Regions from separate parts of the Ruegeria sp. CG3 genome, predicted to be linked through region 1. Evidence: riboswitches for the same ligand, from Rfam matches in the RefSeq annotation. Region 1 holds a riboswitch; the other holds the start of a gene.
What was found. Region 1 has a riboswitch for cobalamin ahead of ACR0NB_RS01830 (DUF1636 family protein). Riboswitches for the same ligand answer to the same signal wherever they lie in the genome.
Positions count from the first base shown of each region.

Region 2: it holds a riboswitch for cobalamin, as region 1 does, so the genes downstream of both, ACR0NB_RS10775 (hypothetical protein) here and ACR0NB_RS01830 (DUF1636 family protein) in region 1, are expected to answer to the same signal.

Region 1 covers NZ_JBQFRC010000001.1:375,534-382,754, forward strand. Annotated here, with positions in the region: gene cobG (precorrin-3B synthase) at 1-214, opposite strand, end outside; gene cobN (cobaltochelatase subunit CobN) at 211-3,504, opposite strand; gene cobW (cobalamin biosynthesis protein CobW) at 3,511-4,566, opposite strand; gene ACR0NB_RS01830 (DUF1636 family protein) at 4,569-4,952, opposite strand; cobalamin riboswitch at 5,035-5,239, opposite strand; gene ACR0NB_RS01835 (LysR substrate-binding domain-containing protein) at 5,312-6,187, opposite strand; gene ACR0NB_RS01840 (NAD(P)-dependent oxidoreductase) at 6,296-7,221, shown strand, end outside.
Region 2 covers NZ_JBQFRC010000002.1:46,760-53,980, forward strand. Annotated here, with positions in the region: gene nudC (NAD(+) diphosphatase) at 1-575, opposite strand, end outside; gene ACR0NB_RS10755 (bifunctional 2',3'-cyclic-nucleotide 2'-phosphodiesterase/3'-nucleotidase) at 749-2,617, shown strand; RNA gene ffs (signal recognition particle sRNA small type) at 2,657-2,755, shown strand; gene ACR0NB_RS10765 (alpha/beta hydrolase family protein) at 2,837-3,694, opposite strand; gene ACR0NB_RS10770 (TetR/AcrR family transcriptional regulator) at 3,779-4,351, shown strand; cobalamin riboswitch at 4,380-4,597, shown strand; gene ACR0NB_RS10775 (hypothetical protein) at 4,684-5,091, shown strand; gene ACR0NB_RS10780 (protein-tyrosine phosphatase family protein) at 5,095-5,598, opposite strand; gene ACR0NB_RS10785 (DNA polymerase III subunit gamma/tau) at 5,754-7,221, shown strand, end outside.

The DNA.
Region 1 (7,221 bases):
GATCGTCTTCAGCCACACCCCGCAGTTGCAGGTTGGCGCGGTTGGTCAGGTCGATAGTGCCGTTGCCGAAGCGCAGCGCCAGATCGCACAGCCCCAGCGTCTGCGCGGCGCTCAGCCGAGCCAGACGCGGGCGCACCCGCACTACCAGCCCGTCGCCGGACATCATCGGGCGATGCGCGCCGGGGCACCAGCCCTGAACGACCGGGGCGCTCATCCCAAACCCTCCAGATTCGCGCGGATCGAGTTGCGGCGGGTGTTCCACAGCCCGGCCTCGTAGAGCGCGCGGAACCGATCCTGCATGGCTTGGCGGGCCTGGGGATTGGCCTGCTGCAAAAAGGCGTCCACCTCAGGGTTTCCGAGGGTGGCATCGTGATAGAGGTCGAACAAATGCGGGGCGACGCTGCCTGACAGATGCGCGAAAGACGCCATGTGATCCAGCGTCGCGGCGATCTCGGCCGCACCGCGGAAGCCGTGGCGCTGCATCCCGGCGATCCAGTCGGGGTTGGCGGCGCGGGCGTGGACCACGCGGCTGATTTCCTCGGGCAGGGTGCGGGCGCGGGGTGTTTCTGGGCGGGTATTGTCCAGATGATACAGCTGCGCCTGCCCGCCGGTCAGCTTTTTGGCGGCGGCAAATCCGGCCTCATGCGTGGCATAGTCATTGGCCAGCAGCAGGTCGGTCTCGGTCAGGTCCTGCAGGTGCACGAAGCTATCGGCCTGCGCCACGCGCTGGGTGATCCCGTCGGGGTCATGGGCGATGTGCTCGCCCTCGAAGGCGAAGGCGCTGGCGTCCAGCCAGGCCTGACCGGCCTGCGCGCGCGCCGCGTCGGTATAGGTCTCGGACAGGTGGGTCATGTTCAGCCCATAGCTGCCCGGCGCCGGGCCATAGACGCGGGCGGCGGGAGCGTGGCCGGCATAGGGGTTCCAGTCGGGCGCCTCGTCGCGTTCTGACAGCGCCCGGACCGCCTGACCGAACAGGGCGGAAAGAGTCGGGAACACGTCGCGGAACAGGCCCGAGACGCGCAGGGTCACGTCCAGCCGCGGGCGCTCCAGATCGGTGATCGGCAAGACCTCGACGCCCGATACGCGCTCGGACCCCGGGTCCCAGACCGGTTTGACGCCCAGCAAGTGCAACGCCATGGCGAATTCCTCGCCCGCCGTACGCATCGTGGCCGAGCCCCACAGATCGACGATCAGGCCCTTGGGGTAATCGCCTTCCTCCTGCAGGTGGCGGCGCACCAGTTCCTCGGCCAGTTTCACCCCCTGCGCATAAGCCGCGCGGGTGGGGACCGACCGCGGATCGGTCGTGAACAGGTTGCGCCCCGTGGGCAGCACGTCGGTGCGCCCGCGATAGGGCGAGCCGGACGGGCCGGCCTCGACCCGCTTGCCGGCCAATGCATCCAGCAGGGCCTGCCGTTCGGTATGTGCTGACGCGGCAGTGTCGAAATTGCCCGCAACCTGCGATGCGCGGCCGAAGACATGCAGCCCGTCGCCGAACTGGCTTTCCTTGATGTCGCAGACGAAGCGGTCGATACGGGTGATCGCCTCGGCGGTGCTGGTGGCCTGATCCAGACCCAGATCGGCCTCGAGCCCGATGGCCTGTGCCTCATCCCGGATATTGGCCTGCAGCCGGTCGCGCCGCTTGGGGTCCAGCCCGTCGGCGTTCGAAAACTCGTCCAGCAGCGATTCCAGCCGCACCATTCGGTCGGGCGTGCTGCTCTGTTTCATCGGCGGCGGGATGTGGCCCAGCGTCACGGCCCCGATCCGGCGCTTGGCCTGCGCGGCCTCGCCCGGGTCGTTCACGATGAACGGATAGATCACCGGCAGATCGCCGATCAGCGCCTCGGGCCAGCACTCGGCCGACAGAGCCACCGATTTGCCCGGTAGCCATTCCAGCGTGCCGTGGGCGCCGATATGGATCAGCGCATCCGCGCCCAGCCCGTGCCGCAGCCACAGGTAGAAGGCCACATAGCCATGCCGGGGCGTGCGTGACAGGTCGTGATATTCGTCGTCGCGCAGCTCGGGCGTGCCGCGTTCGGGCTGTAACGCCACCAGCGCCTTGCCGCGCCGAAGCGCGGTGAAGTGGAAGGCCCCATCGGCGCAGGTCGGGTCCTCCTCGGGCGCGCCCCAGACGGTTTCCAGATCGGCGCGCAACGCTTCGGGCGTTTGCGCCAGCGCCGCGCGGTAGGCCGAGACCGGCCAGGAAATCCGGGCGTCCAGAAGGGTATCGGATATCGGCTCGGCGGGGGCGGTGTCATAGCCCGCGCCCTGCAGGTCAGACAGGATCGCTTCGGCCGAGGCCAGCGCGTCCAGCCCCACCGCATGGGCCATCTGCCAGTCCTTGCCCGGATAGGTGGACAGGACCAGCGCGGGTACCTGTTGCGCCTTTGGTTTCTCGGCCAGGTCCACCCAGGCCATAGCCCGGTCGACGATGGCGGTGATCCGGTCGGGCTCGGGGCGGTGAGTGAAGCGGGAATATTCCAGATGCGGGTCGCGCTTGCCCGGTTCCTTGAACGAGGCGACACCGGCCGAGATGCGCCCGTCCACTTCGGGCAGCACCACATGCATGGCAAGATCGGCAGGCGACAGGCCGCGTTCGGCCTCGGCCCAGGCCTTGCGGCGCGAGGTCGCAAGCGCGACCTGGAACACCGGCACGCCCGCCACGTCCAAGGGCGATGTGCCCGACGCGCCCTTGCCTGAAAACGAGGTGGCATTGATGATCGCCGACGGTGCCATCGCTGGGATATTCACGGCCAGCCACTCAGCCGCCGCAGCCGCCTTGAGCGAGGGCGCAAACAGCCCCGCCGCTTGATGACCCCGCGCACGGATTTCCTGGATCAGGGCCGCGACCGGCGCGGTATCGGCCGAGGTCAGGTAGGCGCGGTAGAAGGTTACGATGATGCGCCGGCCTTCGCCCGCGAAGGCGTCCTCGGGTGCGATCACACCGCGATCTGGGCACCATGCGCCGCAATCGGGCAGGGTCTTGGCGCCCATCACCGGTCCGGCATACAGCCCCGCCGCCAGCGCCATCTGCGCCAGCGCCGCCTGTGCCGCAACCTCGCCGCCGGTGTCGCACAGATGCGCCAGCCGCCGCAGGGTCGAGACCGGCAGGGTGGAATAGTCGTCCAGCCGCGTATCCTCGCGCCCGTCGGCGGGCAGCACCGCCAGTGCGATGCCCTTGGCCTGCGCCAGCGCCAGCACCTGCTGCAACCCGTAGGACCAGTAGGGCACGCCGCCGATCAGCCGGATCAGGATGCCCTTGGCGCCCTCCAGCGTTTGTTCGACATAGGTGTCGACCGACAGCGGATGTTTCAGCGCCGTCAGGTTGGCCAGCCGCAACGAGGGCATCCGCCCCTCGGGCCCGCCGCCGCGATGCCAGCCGGCCGCGAAAGCCCCCAGATCGCTGTCCGAAAAGGACAGCACCACCAGATCCGCCGGGCTCTGGCCCAGATCGGTCGGGGTCTCGGTTTCTTCGAGCCCGTGGCTTTCGCGGAAGACGACGTGCATTGATGCTTACTCGGCGGCCTCGGTGACGCCCGTCAGGATGCCACGGATCGCGGCTGCGTCGATGTCGTCATGCTCGGCGATAACCACAAGGCGCGAGCGGCGCTCCTCGTCCGGTTTCCACGGGCGGTCATACTGATGCCGGACCCGCGCGCCGACCGCCTGGACCAGCAGGCGCATCGGCTTGCCCTGAACGGCGGCATAGCCCTTGACCCGCAGGATGTTCAGCTCGTTCGCCAGACGTTCGATATTGGCGACCAGCTGCGCCGGGTCGGTCTGTTCGGGCAGTTCGACCACGATGCTTTCGAAATCGTCATGTTCGTGGTCGTCATGGCCATCGTGATGCGAGGGGCGGGCGTCCATGTCATCCTCGGCCGCGGCGCCCAGCCCCAACACCACGCGCACGTCCACCGCACCCTCGGCCACTTCGACCACGGGCAGGGGGCGGGGCGCCTCGGCGGCGATGATCTCGCGCGCCTTGGCCACGCCTTCGGGACCGGCCAGGTCGGGCTTGGTCAGCAGGATGATGTCGGCGCACGAGATCTGATCCTCGAACACCTCGGACAGGGGCGTTTCGTGGTCGATCGAGTCATCGGCCATGCGCTGGGCGTCCACCGCCGCGACATTCGGGGCAAAGCGGCCTGCGGCCACGGCCTCGGCATCGGCCAGGGCGATCACGCCGTCCACGGTGATCTTGGAACGGATATCGGGCCAGTCGAACGCCTTGAGCAGCGGTTTCGGCAGGGCCAGACCGCTGGTTTCGATCAGGATGTGATCGGGACGCGGGTCCAGCGCCATCAGCGCCTCGATCGTGGGGATGAAGTCATCGGCCACGGTGCAGCAGATGCAGCCATTGGCCAGTTCCATGATGTTTTCCGCCGGGCAGTCGGGGATCGCGCAGCTTTTCAGTATCTCGCCATCTACGCCCACATCGCCGAATTCGTTGACCACCACGGCCAGCCGCTTGCCCTGCGGCTCGGACATCAGGTGGCGGATCAGCGTGGTCTTGCCCGAGCCGAGAAAGCCGGTGATGACGGTGACGGGAAGTTTTTCGAGGGTGCTCATGCTCAGGCTCCAATCGGGGGAATGCGGGCGGCGCAGTTCTTGCGGAAATGTTCAGGGCGGTCGCGCCATTTCACAAGGCCATCATCGGCGGCCAGATATTTGGTGGCGCCGTCGACTATGATCTCGACATGGTCGGATTCGTTCAGGTTTTCATAGACGAAGGTCCAGCGCGACGGCCCGCCGCGCAGAACGATCGAGCAGCCCTGATCGCAGTTCGACAGGCATTCGACCGGCTTCAGGGTGATGCCCTCTGGCAGGTCGGCAGCGGCCAGCGCCTTGTGCAGCAGCGTGCCGGGGCGTTGGGCATCATCCTCGATGGGCAGCCCGCGTCGGCAGGTGGTGCAGACCAGCAGTTCAACTGGTGTGGTCTCGGTCACGTCTCTCATCCCCCCTTACTCGGTTGTCGGGGGACGGGGTATGCGCGGGCCACGTTGCGGACATGGGCCCGACACCGGAACACCCCGTCCGGTTTGTCTTCGGGCGTTGGCAGGTCTCCCGGCTTGCGGATGTCAGAGCGGCGCTCTGTCGGATGTCCCGCCTTCCCGGCCTGCGGCCAGTGGCATTTGGGCACCCTCTCCGGTCACGGTCGCGGGGGCGGCTGCGTTTGACGGAAAACCGCTGACGCATTCCCTTTTCATCTGCTTGCACAGACACCAACGCAAGCGACATGCGGCACGGGCAGGGGGGTTGTCAAGCACGCGGGGCCACGTGACCTGCCTCGGACCAAAAAAGCGACTTGCCGGGGTCAATCCGCGGCATCGCCGGCCAGCCGGTCGCGCAGCCAGGCCAGGAACAATTGGGCGGGGATGGACGGAGGCGCCGCGCTGACGCTGCGGATCAGATAGTGCGACTGGGCAAAGGGAATCGCCGGCCCTGCAATCCGGATCGGCGCACCTTGGGCGACGGCGTTGCGCGCGAACCGCTCCAGAACGGTGGCGTAGCCCGCGCCGGCCATCACCAGTTGCAGCGCCGTGACGGTCGTATCCGCCGAATAGCGCGCGGGGCGGTCGGGCAGGTCGGTGTCCGTGGCCTCGAAGTACCGCGCCCAGTTGTCCTCGTACCCCAAAATGTGGATCAACGGGCCGTTGCGCAGGTCTGGCGCCGGGTCCTGCGCCCGGCAGACGGGCACCAGCCGTTCCGAGCACAGCCGTTCGGCCGCGACACCGGGCCAGTCGCCATGGCCCAGCCGGATTTCCACGTCCACATCCGCGGGCGCGGCCGAGTCGTTCCAAATATGCGACACCAGCCGCACCGGGATGTCGGGGTGCTGCGCGCTGAACGCGGGCAGCTCGGCCGCGATCCAGTAGGTCATCGTCGATATCGCCGCCCGGATGGTCAGTGCCTGCCGCGAGGCGGGGCCGAACAGGCTGTTGGTGGACAGCGCAATATCCGACAGCGCCCGGCGCACGGTCAGCGCATAGGACTGGCCCAGCTCGGTCAGCGACAGGTGCCGGGCGTTGCGGGCAAAAAGCGGCTGGCCGAGATCCGCCTCGAGCGAGCGGATATGCAGCGACACCGCCGTCTGGGTCAGGCCCAGCTCCTGCGCGGCGGTTGTGAAATTCAGGTGGCGCGCGGCGGCCTCGAAGCTGCGCAGCCAGGTCGGATTGGGCAGGCGGTCCATTCATCACCAAAATATTTTGCATCTAGATCGACTTTTTATTCGTTTCTTTTGTCGGTGGGCAACGGAAATACTCAGGCCAACGAAAACGCGCCTGCAGGAGGGCAGAACATGAAGGTCGGGTTCATCGGCTTGGGCAATGTGGGGGGCAAGCTGTCGGGGTCGCTGCTGCGCAACGGTATCGACCTGACGGTATACGATCTGAACCCCGATCTTGTGGCGGAGTTCGCCGCCAAGGGGGCCAAGGCCGGCGAAAGCCCTGCTCAGATGATCCGCGATTGCGATGCGGTCATCACCTGCCTGCCGTCGCCCGCCGCCTCGGACGCGGTGATGCAGCAGATGCTGCCCGAGGTCACCCGCGGCAAGATCTGGATGGAGATGTCCACCACCGACGAGGCCGAGGTCAAACGCCTGGGGGCCATGGTGATCGAACGCGGCGGGGCGGCGGTGGACTGCCCGGTTTCGGGCGGGTGCCACCGGGCGGCCACGGGCAATATCTCGATCTTCGCGGGCTGCGACCGGGCCACGTTCGAGCAGATCCTGCCGTTCCTGACGACGATGGGCCGGCGCATTCTGCATACCGGCGATCTGGGCACGGCCTCGGTTCTGAAGGTGTTGACCAACTATCTGGCCACCGCCAACCTGATCACCTGCGCCGAGGCGCTGGTGACCGCCAAGGCCGCCGGGATGGACCTGAACACCACCTACGAGGCGATCAAGATTTCGTCCGGCACGTCCTTCGTGCATGAGACCGAAAGCCAGGTGATCCTGAACGGTTCGCGCGATATTTCCTTCACCATGGACCTGGTGAAAAAGGATATCGGCCTGTTCCAGGAGGTCGCCGACCGCGCTGGCGTGCCGTTGGAGATGAACCCGTTGATGATCAAGATCTTCGACGACGCCATCGCCCGCTATGGCGCGCGCGAGCTGTCGCCCAACGTCATTCGACGGCTCGAGGATGCAACCGGGTTGAGCATTACCGCGCCCGGTTTTCCGGCCGAGATGCAGGACGATGAACCGGAAGAGCCGGGGTATGA
Region 2 (7,221 bases), on a different contig from region 1:
GGATCGGTCCGTGGAAAGTGCTGACCGCCACAGGCCGGGCACAGTCGTTGCCACCCCGCCTGTGAAACGTTGGTCGGGTTGCCGCAGCGCGCGCAGAACCTGTGCGTCTCGTGCCAGCCGATCACGGCTTTGGCGGTGGCTGCCAATTCGGCGTCCCGGGCCGACAGCCGGGTCATGATCCGACGAAGCTCGGCGAACACGTGGCCCACGGGCAGCCCCGGATGCTGCTGTTCGGTTCGGTCCACGAACGCTCCAACGCCCGACAGGTCCAACCCGTCGGCAGACCAATTCGAAATGTCCATTGCAAACAGCGGCGCACCCGCATCACTGCGCCCCAGCAAGATCGGTTGGTCAATCGCCCCGCCGGGTCCGTTCGCAACCAGATCGTGGTCTATCGGAACCAAGGCCAACTGGTCCAGCGCTTCGCCCATGACAAGCGGTTTGCCCCGCCACACAAGGATGCACCGCGCCGTGGGTTCGGACCGTGCTGCCTCCAAAGCTCTGCCATCGGTACGGATCTGCGCCGCCCGGTCCAGTCCAGAGCCGCCAAATGTCACGCTTTCCGCCCGTTTCATGCCTGTCCCTTTGGAATTTGCACAAGGGCTGCCACGACTTGGGCACTGGTGCAATGGGAATTCACACTCGCAAAAAGCATCGTTGTCGCAAAGGACGCATGGAAGCCCTGACGATTACCTGTATTCTACCTTTCAGTGAAAACGTATGCACAACAGCACCTAAAAGAAGAAAATTGGCTCTGAAATCCTCCCCGCTTCAGGTACATTCCCACTTAAAAACCGCGCACATCCGGATTCTTGCGACGACCGATCTGCACATGAATCTGACCAGTTTCGACTATTATGCGGACCGGCCGGAACCAAGTGTGGGCTTCACCCGAACCGTCAGCTTGATCCGCTCTGCACGTCAAGAGGCGGAAGAGGCGAATGCAACTGTCCTGCTGTTCGACAACGGAGATTCCCTTCAGGGGACACTTCTGGGTGACTGGGCGGCCGAACAGACCGACGCGACCCACCCCTTGATGTCCGCCTTTGGGCGTTTGGGCTACGACGCAATTGCGCTGGGGAACCACGACTTCGGCTTTGGTCTGCCAACTCTGGGCCGGATCGTTTCTCGGGCACCTTGCCCGGTTTTGTGCAGCAACATGCAGTGTCTAACCGGGGTCGCGCCCTGGCAGAAACAGGCCATCCTGACCCGTAATGTCCACATCAACGGCCAAAGCATTCCTGTCCGAATTGGCGTTTTCTCGATCCTGCCTCCGCAGACGGTGAAGTGGGAAGCACCACAATTGCAAGGCCAGGTCGTAGCCGAGGATGCCGTCGCTACGGCGCGCCGGATGGCCGAGAATTTGCGACGTCAGGGCTGCGATCTGATTGTGGCTCTTGCACATTCCGGCCTAGGCGAGCCCAACGCCGTGCCGATGTCGGAAAATGTGGTCGCACAGCTTTCTGCTCTGGACGGTATTGATGCAATCGTGGCCGGACACACGCATCTGACACTGCCCGACCCAAGCGATGGTAACCCGCAGCAGGCCAGACCCGTGGTCATGCCCGGATCAGCGGGGTCGCATTTGGGGGTGATCGACCTGACGCTTGCTATGAACGCCGCGGGAGAAGCGAGAATTTTTGGTCACAGCGCGCATCTGCGCGCGATCTGCCCGGGCGGGGCTGAAACCGGCGCTTGGGTCGTTCCCGAAGACCCTGAGATGGTCGAACTTTTTGCCGCCGCCCACAAGGCGACCCGCAAAGCCGCTGCCCAGCCGGTGGGCCGGATCAATCGTACCCTGCACAGCTATTTCACCTTTTGCGGGGTGGATCAGGGGCTGAATTTGGTCGCCGCAGCACAGGCGGCAGCCCTGCGACCGGTTCTGGCCGGAACGGCCTTTGAAACCCTCCCAGTTCTGTCCGCAGCCGCACCTTCGAAATTCGGAGGCCGGGCCGGACCACGGCACTACACCGAAGTTCCGGCTGGCGATGTCACCGTACGGCATGTCTCGGACTTGCATGTGTTCCCAAACCAACTGGCCGCCATGCTGCTGGATGGCCGCCAGATCGCCGAATGGCTGGAAATGTCGGCTGCCCAGTTTTCCCAACTTGGCAACAGCGACGAGCAGGTTCTGATCAACCCCGAGGGCACCGGGCACAATTTCGACGTGCTGCATGGGGTGACCTACAGGTTCGATCTGACCCAGCCCGCGCGATATGATATAGGCGGCCAGTTGATCGACACGTCCCATTCCCGCCTGCGCGATCTTGCCTTTCAGGGCCGCCCCGTCGATCCGGATGAACAATTCGTCGTTGCATCAAACAGCTACCGAGCCAATGGCGGCGGCAACTTTCCCGTCCCAGACCCGGCCCGGCTGATCCCGGTGCCGCCGCTGAGCCTCCAGGGAATCTTGCGCGACTACCTGGCGGGACGATTGGGTCCGGATCCGGTGGAAAACACCGCCCAAAGCTTTTCCTTTGTTCCGCAGGCGGGCCGGTCCGTGATTCTGAAGACCGGGCCACGCGCTGCAAACTACCTGCGCGAGCTCGACCACTTTGCAGCCACCACCGACGGGCAGGACGCGCGCGGGTTTCTTAGGGTACGCCTGTCTTTGTGACGGGTTGCCAAGCGGGTGCGTGATGCCTATATCGTCGGTCGAGAGGTTGGCGCGGGCAAGCGCCTCGCCAACCTGGTCAGGTCCGGAAGGAAGCAGCCACAACGAGCCCCGCTTGGGTCGATGTCCAACCTCTCACTTGACGCCGCGCCACGTATTCGGCCCGGTCAATCCAACCTCTGTATTTCGTCGTTGTTCCTGAAAACCGCGCTTGCGGGCGGGTCAGGCGATCAATCGCGGCCAAACGGCACTGCTGCGCCGGGCGAAGGCGCCGATATGACCAATTTCGGACAGTCCGAAATCCCTCGGCTCCAACAAATGCCGACGGGCGGTCGGACCATAGAGTTCAGCCAGCCGCCAGACGGCGGGCGGTGGCACAGTCTGGTCATCCTCGAACGCAATGATATCCGCCGTGGCGTTCGCCCGACTCCAATCCGCTTGGGGAAGCGTGTCTCCCAATTCGGGCAGATAGCTGGTGGGCGATGTACACCACTTGCGCCATTGCCAATAGACGCCCGCCGGCAAATCGGCTCCGAATCCCAGAAGTTTCCCCGGCAGGTACCCCAGAAGACGCACCAGAGGTGGCACGTGGCCATACCAGAACAAAGTCGCCAAGCCCTTGTAGGGCCACGGGTGATCGGCCACCGTCACCAAACCTGCGCACACACAGATCATCCGGTCGATCTGTTCGATTTCCGGTTGCAACGGACCCAGCATTCCACCGACCGAATGCCCGATCACCCACAGTTTTGCCTGCGGGTATCGACGGCGCATCTCGGCACGCGCTGCGGGCATGTCGATCAGCGCCCAGTCCGCCATCGTGGCCTTCGAGTCTTTCAGCCGCCCGGTCAGCGAATGCTCGAAATCCCGGTAATCATATGTCAGGCAAGCCATACCGCGCTCGGCGGCCAGCCAGCGAGCAAAGTGCTGATAGTAGTCACGTGGCACTCCTGTTGCGCCGTTCAGCACAACAACGGTTTGCGGCTCGACCGCCGGAGTGTAAAGCCGCGCCGCCAGCTGGGTCTGGCCCGACGGAAACTTAAAGTCTTCCACGTCAACCGCGTGCTGCGAATCCAACATCTTTGCCTCCAAACACTCTGGACCGATCGGTCTAATACTTTGTGTCTGGACCAATTGGTCTAGGCCTGTCAATATTTGGCCTGCATGACCCAACGTCCACCAAACACCAAAGATCGCCTGATCGTGACTGCCGCCCGACTGTTCCAGCGCTCGGGCTATAACGGTGTCGGTCTGGCGGAATTGCTGGCCGAAGCGCAAGCCCCCAAGGGTTCGCTTTATCACCATTTTCCAAAGGGCAAGCCGGATCTGGCCCTGGCGGCGGCCAGTTGGGCCTCGGACGGGATGTTGAGCATGATTGCTGCGGCATTCGACGACGCCGCGGATTTTCGCGACGGGGTCACCACCCTGTGCCACAAGATCGCGAAGCTGTTCGACACCTCGGCCCAATGGGAGACCTGCCCGATCGCCGCCACCCTGTTCGAAAGCCCCGACAACCGCGCGTTTCGGGAACATGCCGACCGTCTGTATGAAAGCTGGATCATCGAAGTTCGAAACCACGCCGCGCGGTTCGGAGTTTCCGACCCTGAAAATGCTGCGGACACCCTGTTCATCGTGATGCAAGGCGGCTGGCAATTGGCCCGTGCCCGCAGGGATTCGAATGTGCTGCGCAGACTGCCTGATCTGTTCCCTTGGGACTCACTCCGGCAACCGGGCTGAAACCGTCTTGACTCGATCCCGGATACACCGCTAGCGATGAGGGGATGGTTCCCGTGCCGTTTCGGTCCGGGATGAAAAGGGAACACGGTGCGGTCCAACCCGGAACTCCGGAGCGGACCAAGGCCGCGACTGCCCCCGCAACTGTAGGCGGAGAGCGATGCCTAAATACCACTGACCGCAAGGTTGGGAAGGTCGGCAAAGCAAAGACCCGCAAGTCAGGAGACCTGCCATCAAACGTGAAACCGAAACTCGGACGGGGTGTCCGGGCAGGGTCTGGCCTTGAAACCGGCGTCTGTCCAAATCCACCTCGCCCAGCGCGCGGAGGGCGCAACATGATTTGGAAGACCGATACCCATGAATTCGCGGCAACCATCTGCCAGCGCACCGGAAAGACCTGCCCGGCATTGGCGCGCATGGCACGGGCCATCGCGCAGGCAATGGCGACGGCGCAGGCCGCTACATCCCCCGACTTCCAAGTGGAAGGCAGTAGCGAACTGGCCCATTGCGAACATGGCTGCACGGCGCGGTTCGATGCACGTCCCGAACGGATCCGCGTGTATTGCGGAGCGGCCGCCGACACACCGTCCGACTGCCTTGATACCTACGCCGACATGCTGTTTGACGACCAGAGCGACGCCCTGCCTGCGCAGGTCATCAGTGATCGACCCTGTGCGATGCTGCAGGCCACGGCGATCATGCCCGTGGTCAGGGCCGAGCGCGAGTTCCGCGCAACCGCCTGAATGTCAGGTCGCCAGTGCCTCGCGCGCTGGGGCGACGGCCCAGTCCATCTGAGCATCAGTCTCAACCGCGCAGGGGCGTACGGCCCGCAGGCGTTTCAGGGCCTGTTCCGGCTGCTCGCCGCTCTCGATCATCAAGCGCAGAACAACCATGCCTGACCGCCCACAACCGCCCCGGCAGTGGACCAGTACCCGCCCGCCGCCCGACAGCGCATGGCGGGCGGCGGCGCTGACTTCGGGCCATCGGCCGGATATCTCGGTCGACGGCGCCGAGAAGTCGGCGACCGGAAGATGCGCCCACCGACAGGCGCGCCGATGAATGTCACAGCCCAATTCGCCCGCACCCACGGCAACCAGTTCGGCAAGGGTTGTCATCGAAATCACCAGCCCCGGCGCCCAGGCTGAAATCAGGTCCAGGTCTCCCTCATAGTCGCCGCCACCGCCGGGAACCGAGGTCAGGGCCAGCGTACCGCCGCCCACCTGCAATGCATGAACCACAAGATTTGTCATCAGACGTTCCCCCCGAAACTGGCTGATTGAACTTGATCCGCGCAGTATGCCTCACACCGCGCGCTCGCCAAAGCGAAAAACCTGCACCGGCGCTGTGGACGCGGGGCACCGGGAACTCTACCCTGCATCGTCAGTACGAATCCGTCAGAGCAGACATGACCACACAGTCCAGCCCCGCCTATCAGGTTCTCGCCCGAAAATACCGCCCGGAAACCTTTGCCGATCTGGTCGGTCAGGATGCCATGGTGCGCACGCTGAAAAACGCGTTCGAGGCGGACCGGATCGCGCAGGCCTTCATCATGACCGGCATCCGCGGTACCGGCAAGACGACCACGGCCCGGATCATCGCCAAGGGCATGAACTGCATCGGCCCCGACGGCAATGGCGGCCCAACGACCGAACCCTGCGGCCAGTGCGAGCATTGCGTGGCCATCATGGAAGGTCGCCATGTGGACGTGCTGGAAATGGACGCCGCCAGCCGCACCGGCGTGGGCGACATCCGCGAGATCATCGACAGCGTGCGCTATCGCGCCGCCAGCGCGCGGTACAAGATCTACATCATCGACGAAGTCCACATGCTGTCGACCAGCGCGTTCAACGCGCTGCTGAAAACGCTGGAGGAACCGCCCGAGCATGTGAAGTTCATCTTTGCAACGACCGAGATCCGCAAGGTGCCGGTCACCGTGCTGTCGCGCTGCCAACGATTTGACCTGCGCCGGATCGAACCCGAAGTGATGATCGGCCTGCTGCGCAAGATCGCCACCGCCGAGGGCGCGGAAATCTCGGATGACGCGCTGGCACTGATCACCCGCGCCGCCGAAGGCTCGGCCCGGGATGCGACCTCGCTGCTGGATCAGGCAATCAGCCATGGTGCCGGCGAAACCACCGCCGACCAGGTGCGCGCGATGCTGGGACTGGCCGACCGGGGCCGCGTGCTGGACCTGATGGACATGATCCTGCGCGGCGATGCGGCCGGGGCCCTGACCGAACTGGGCGCGCAATATGCCGAGGGCGCCGACCCGCTGGCAGTGCTGCGCGATCTGGCCGAAATCACGCATTGGGTCTCGGTGGTGAAGATCACCCCCGACGCAGTCGAAGATCCCACCGTCTCGCCCGATGAACGCACCCGCGGCCAGCAGATGGCCGAGGCGCTGCCGATGCGGGCGCTGACCCGGATGTGGCAGATGCTGCTGAAGGCACTAGAGGAAGTCTCGGCCGCCCCCAACGCCATGATGGCCGCGGAAATGGCGGTGATCCGCCTGACCCATGTGGCCGATCTGCCCAGCCCGGAAGAGTTGATCAAACGCCTTCAGGACAGCCCTCCGCCGCCCGTCGGCGGGCCGGGGGGCGGCGTTCCGGTTGCCGGCAACACCGCCCCGCCCGTGACCGCGACGGCCTCGGCCCATGCGCCCACCCCGCGCGGTGTGGGCGGCGCGCCCACGGCGGCGTTGGCCCAAGACGTGCAGACCGCGCTGGCGCGTTATCCAACGTTTGAGCATGTGGTCGAGCTGATCCGCTCCAACCGTGACGTGAAGCTGCTGGTCGAGGTCGAGAACGGCGTCCGCCTCGTCTCGTACCAGCCGGGCCGGATCGAGTTCACGCCCACCGAAAAGGCGCCCACCG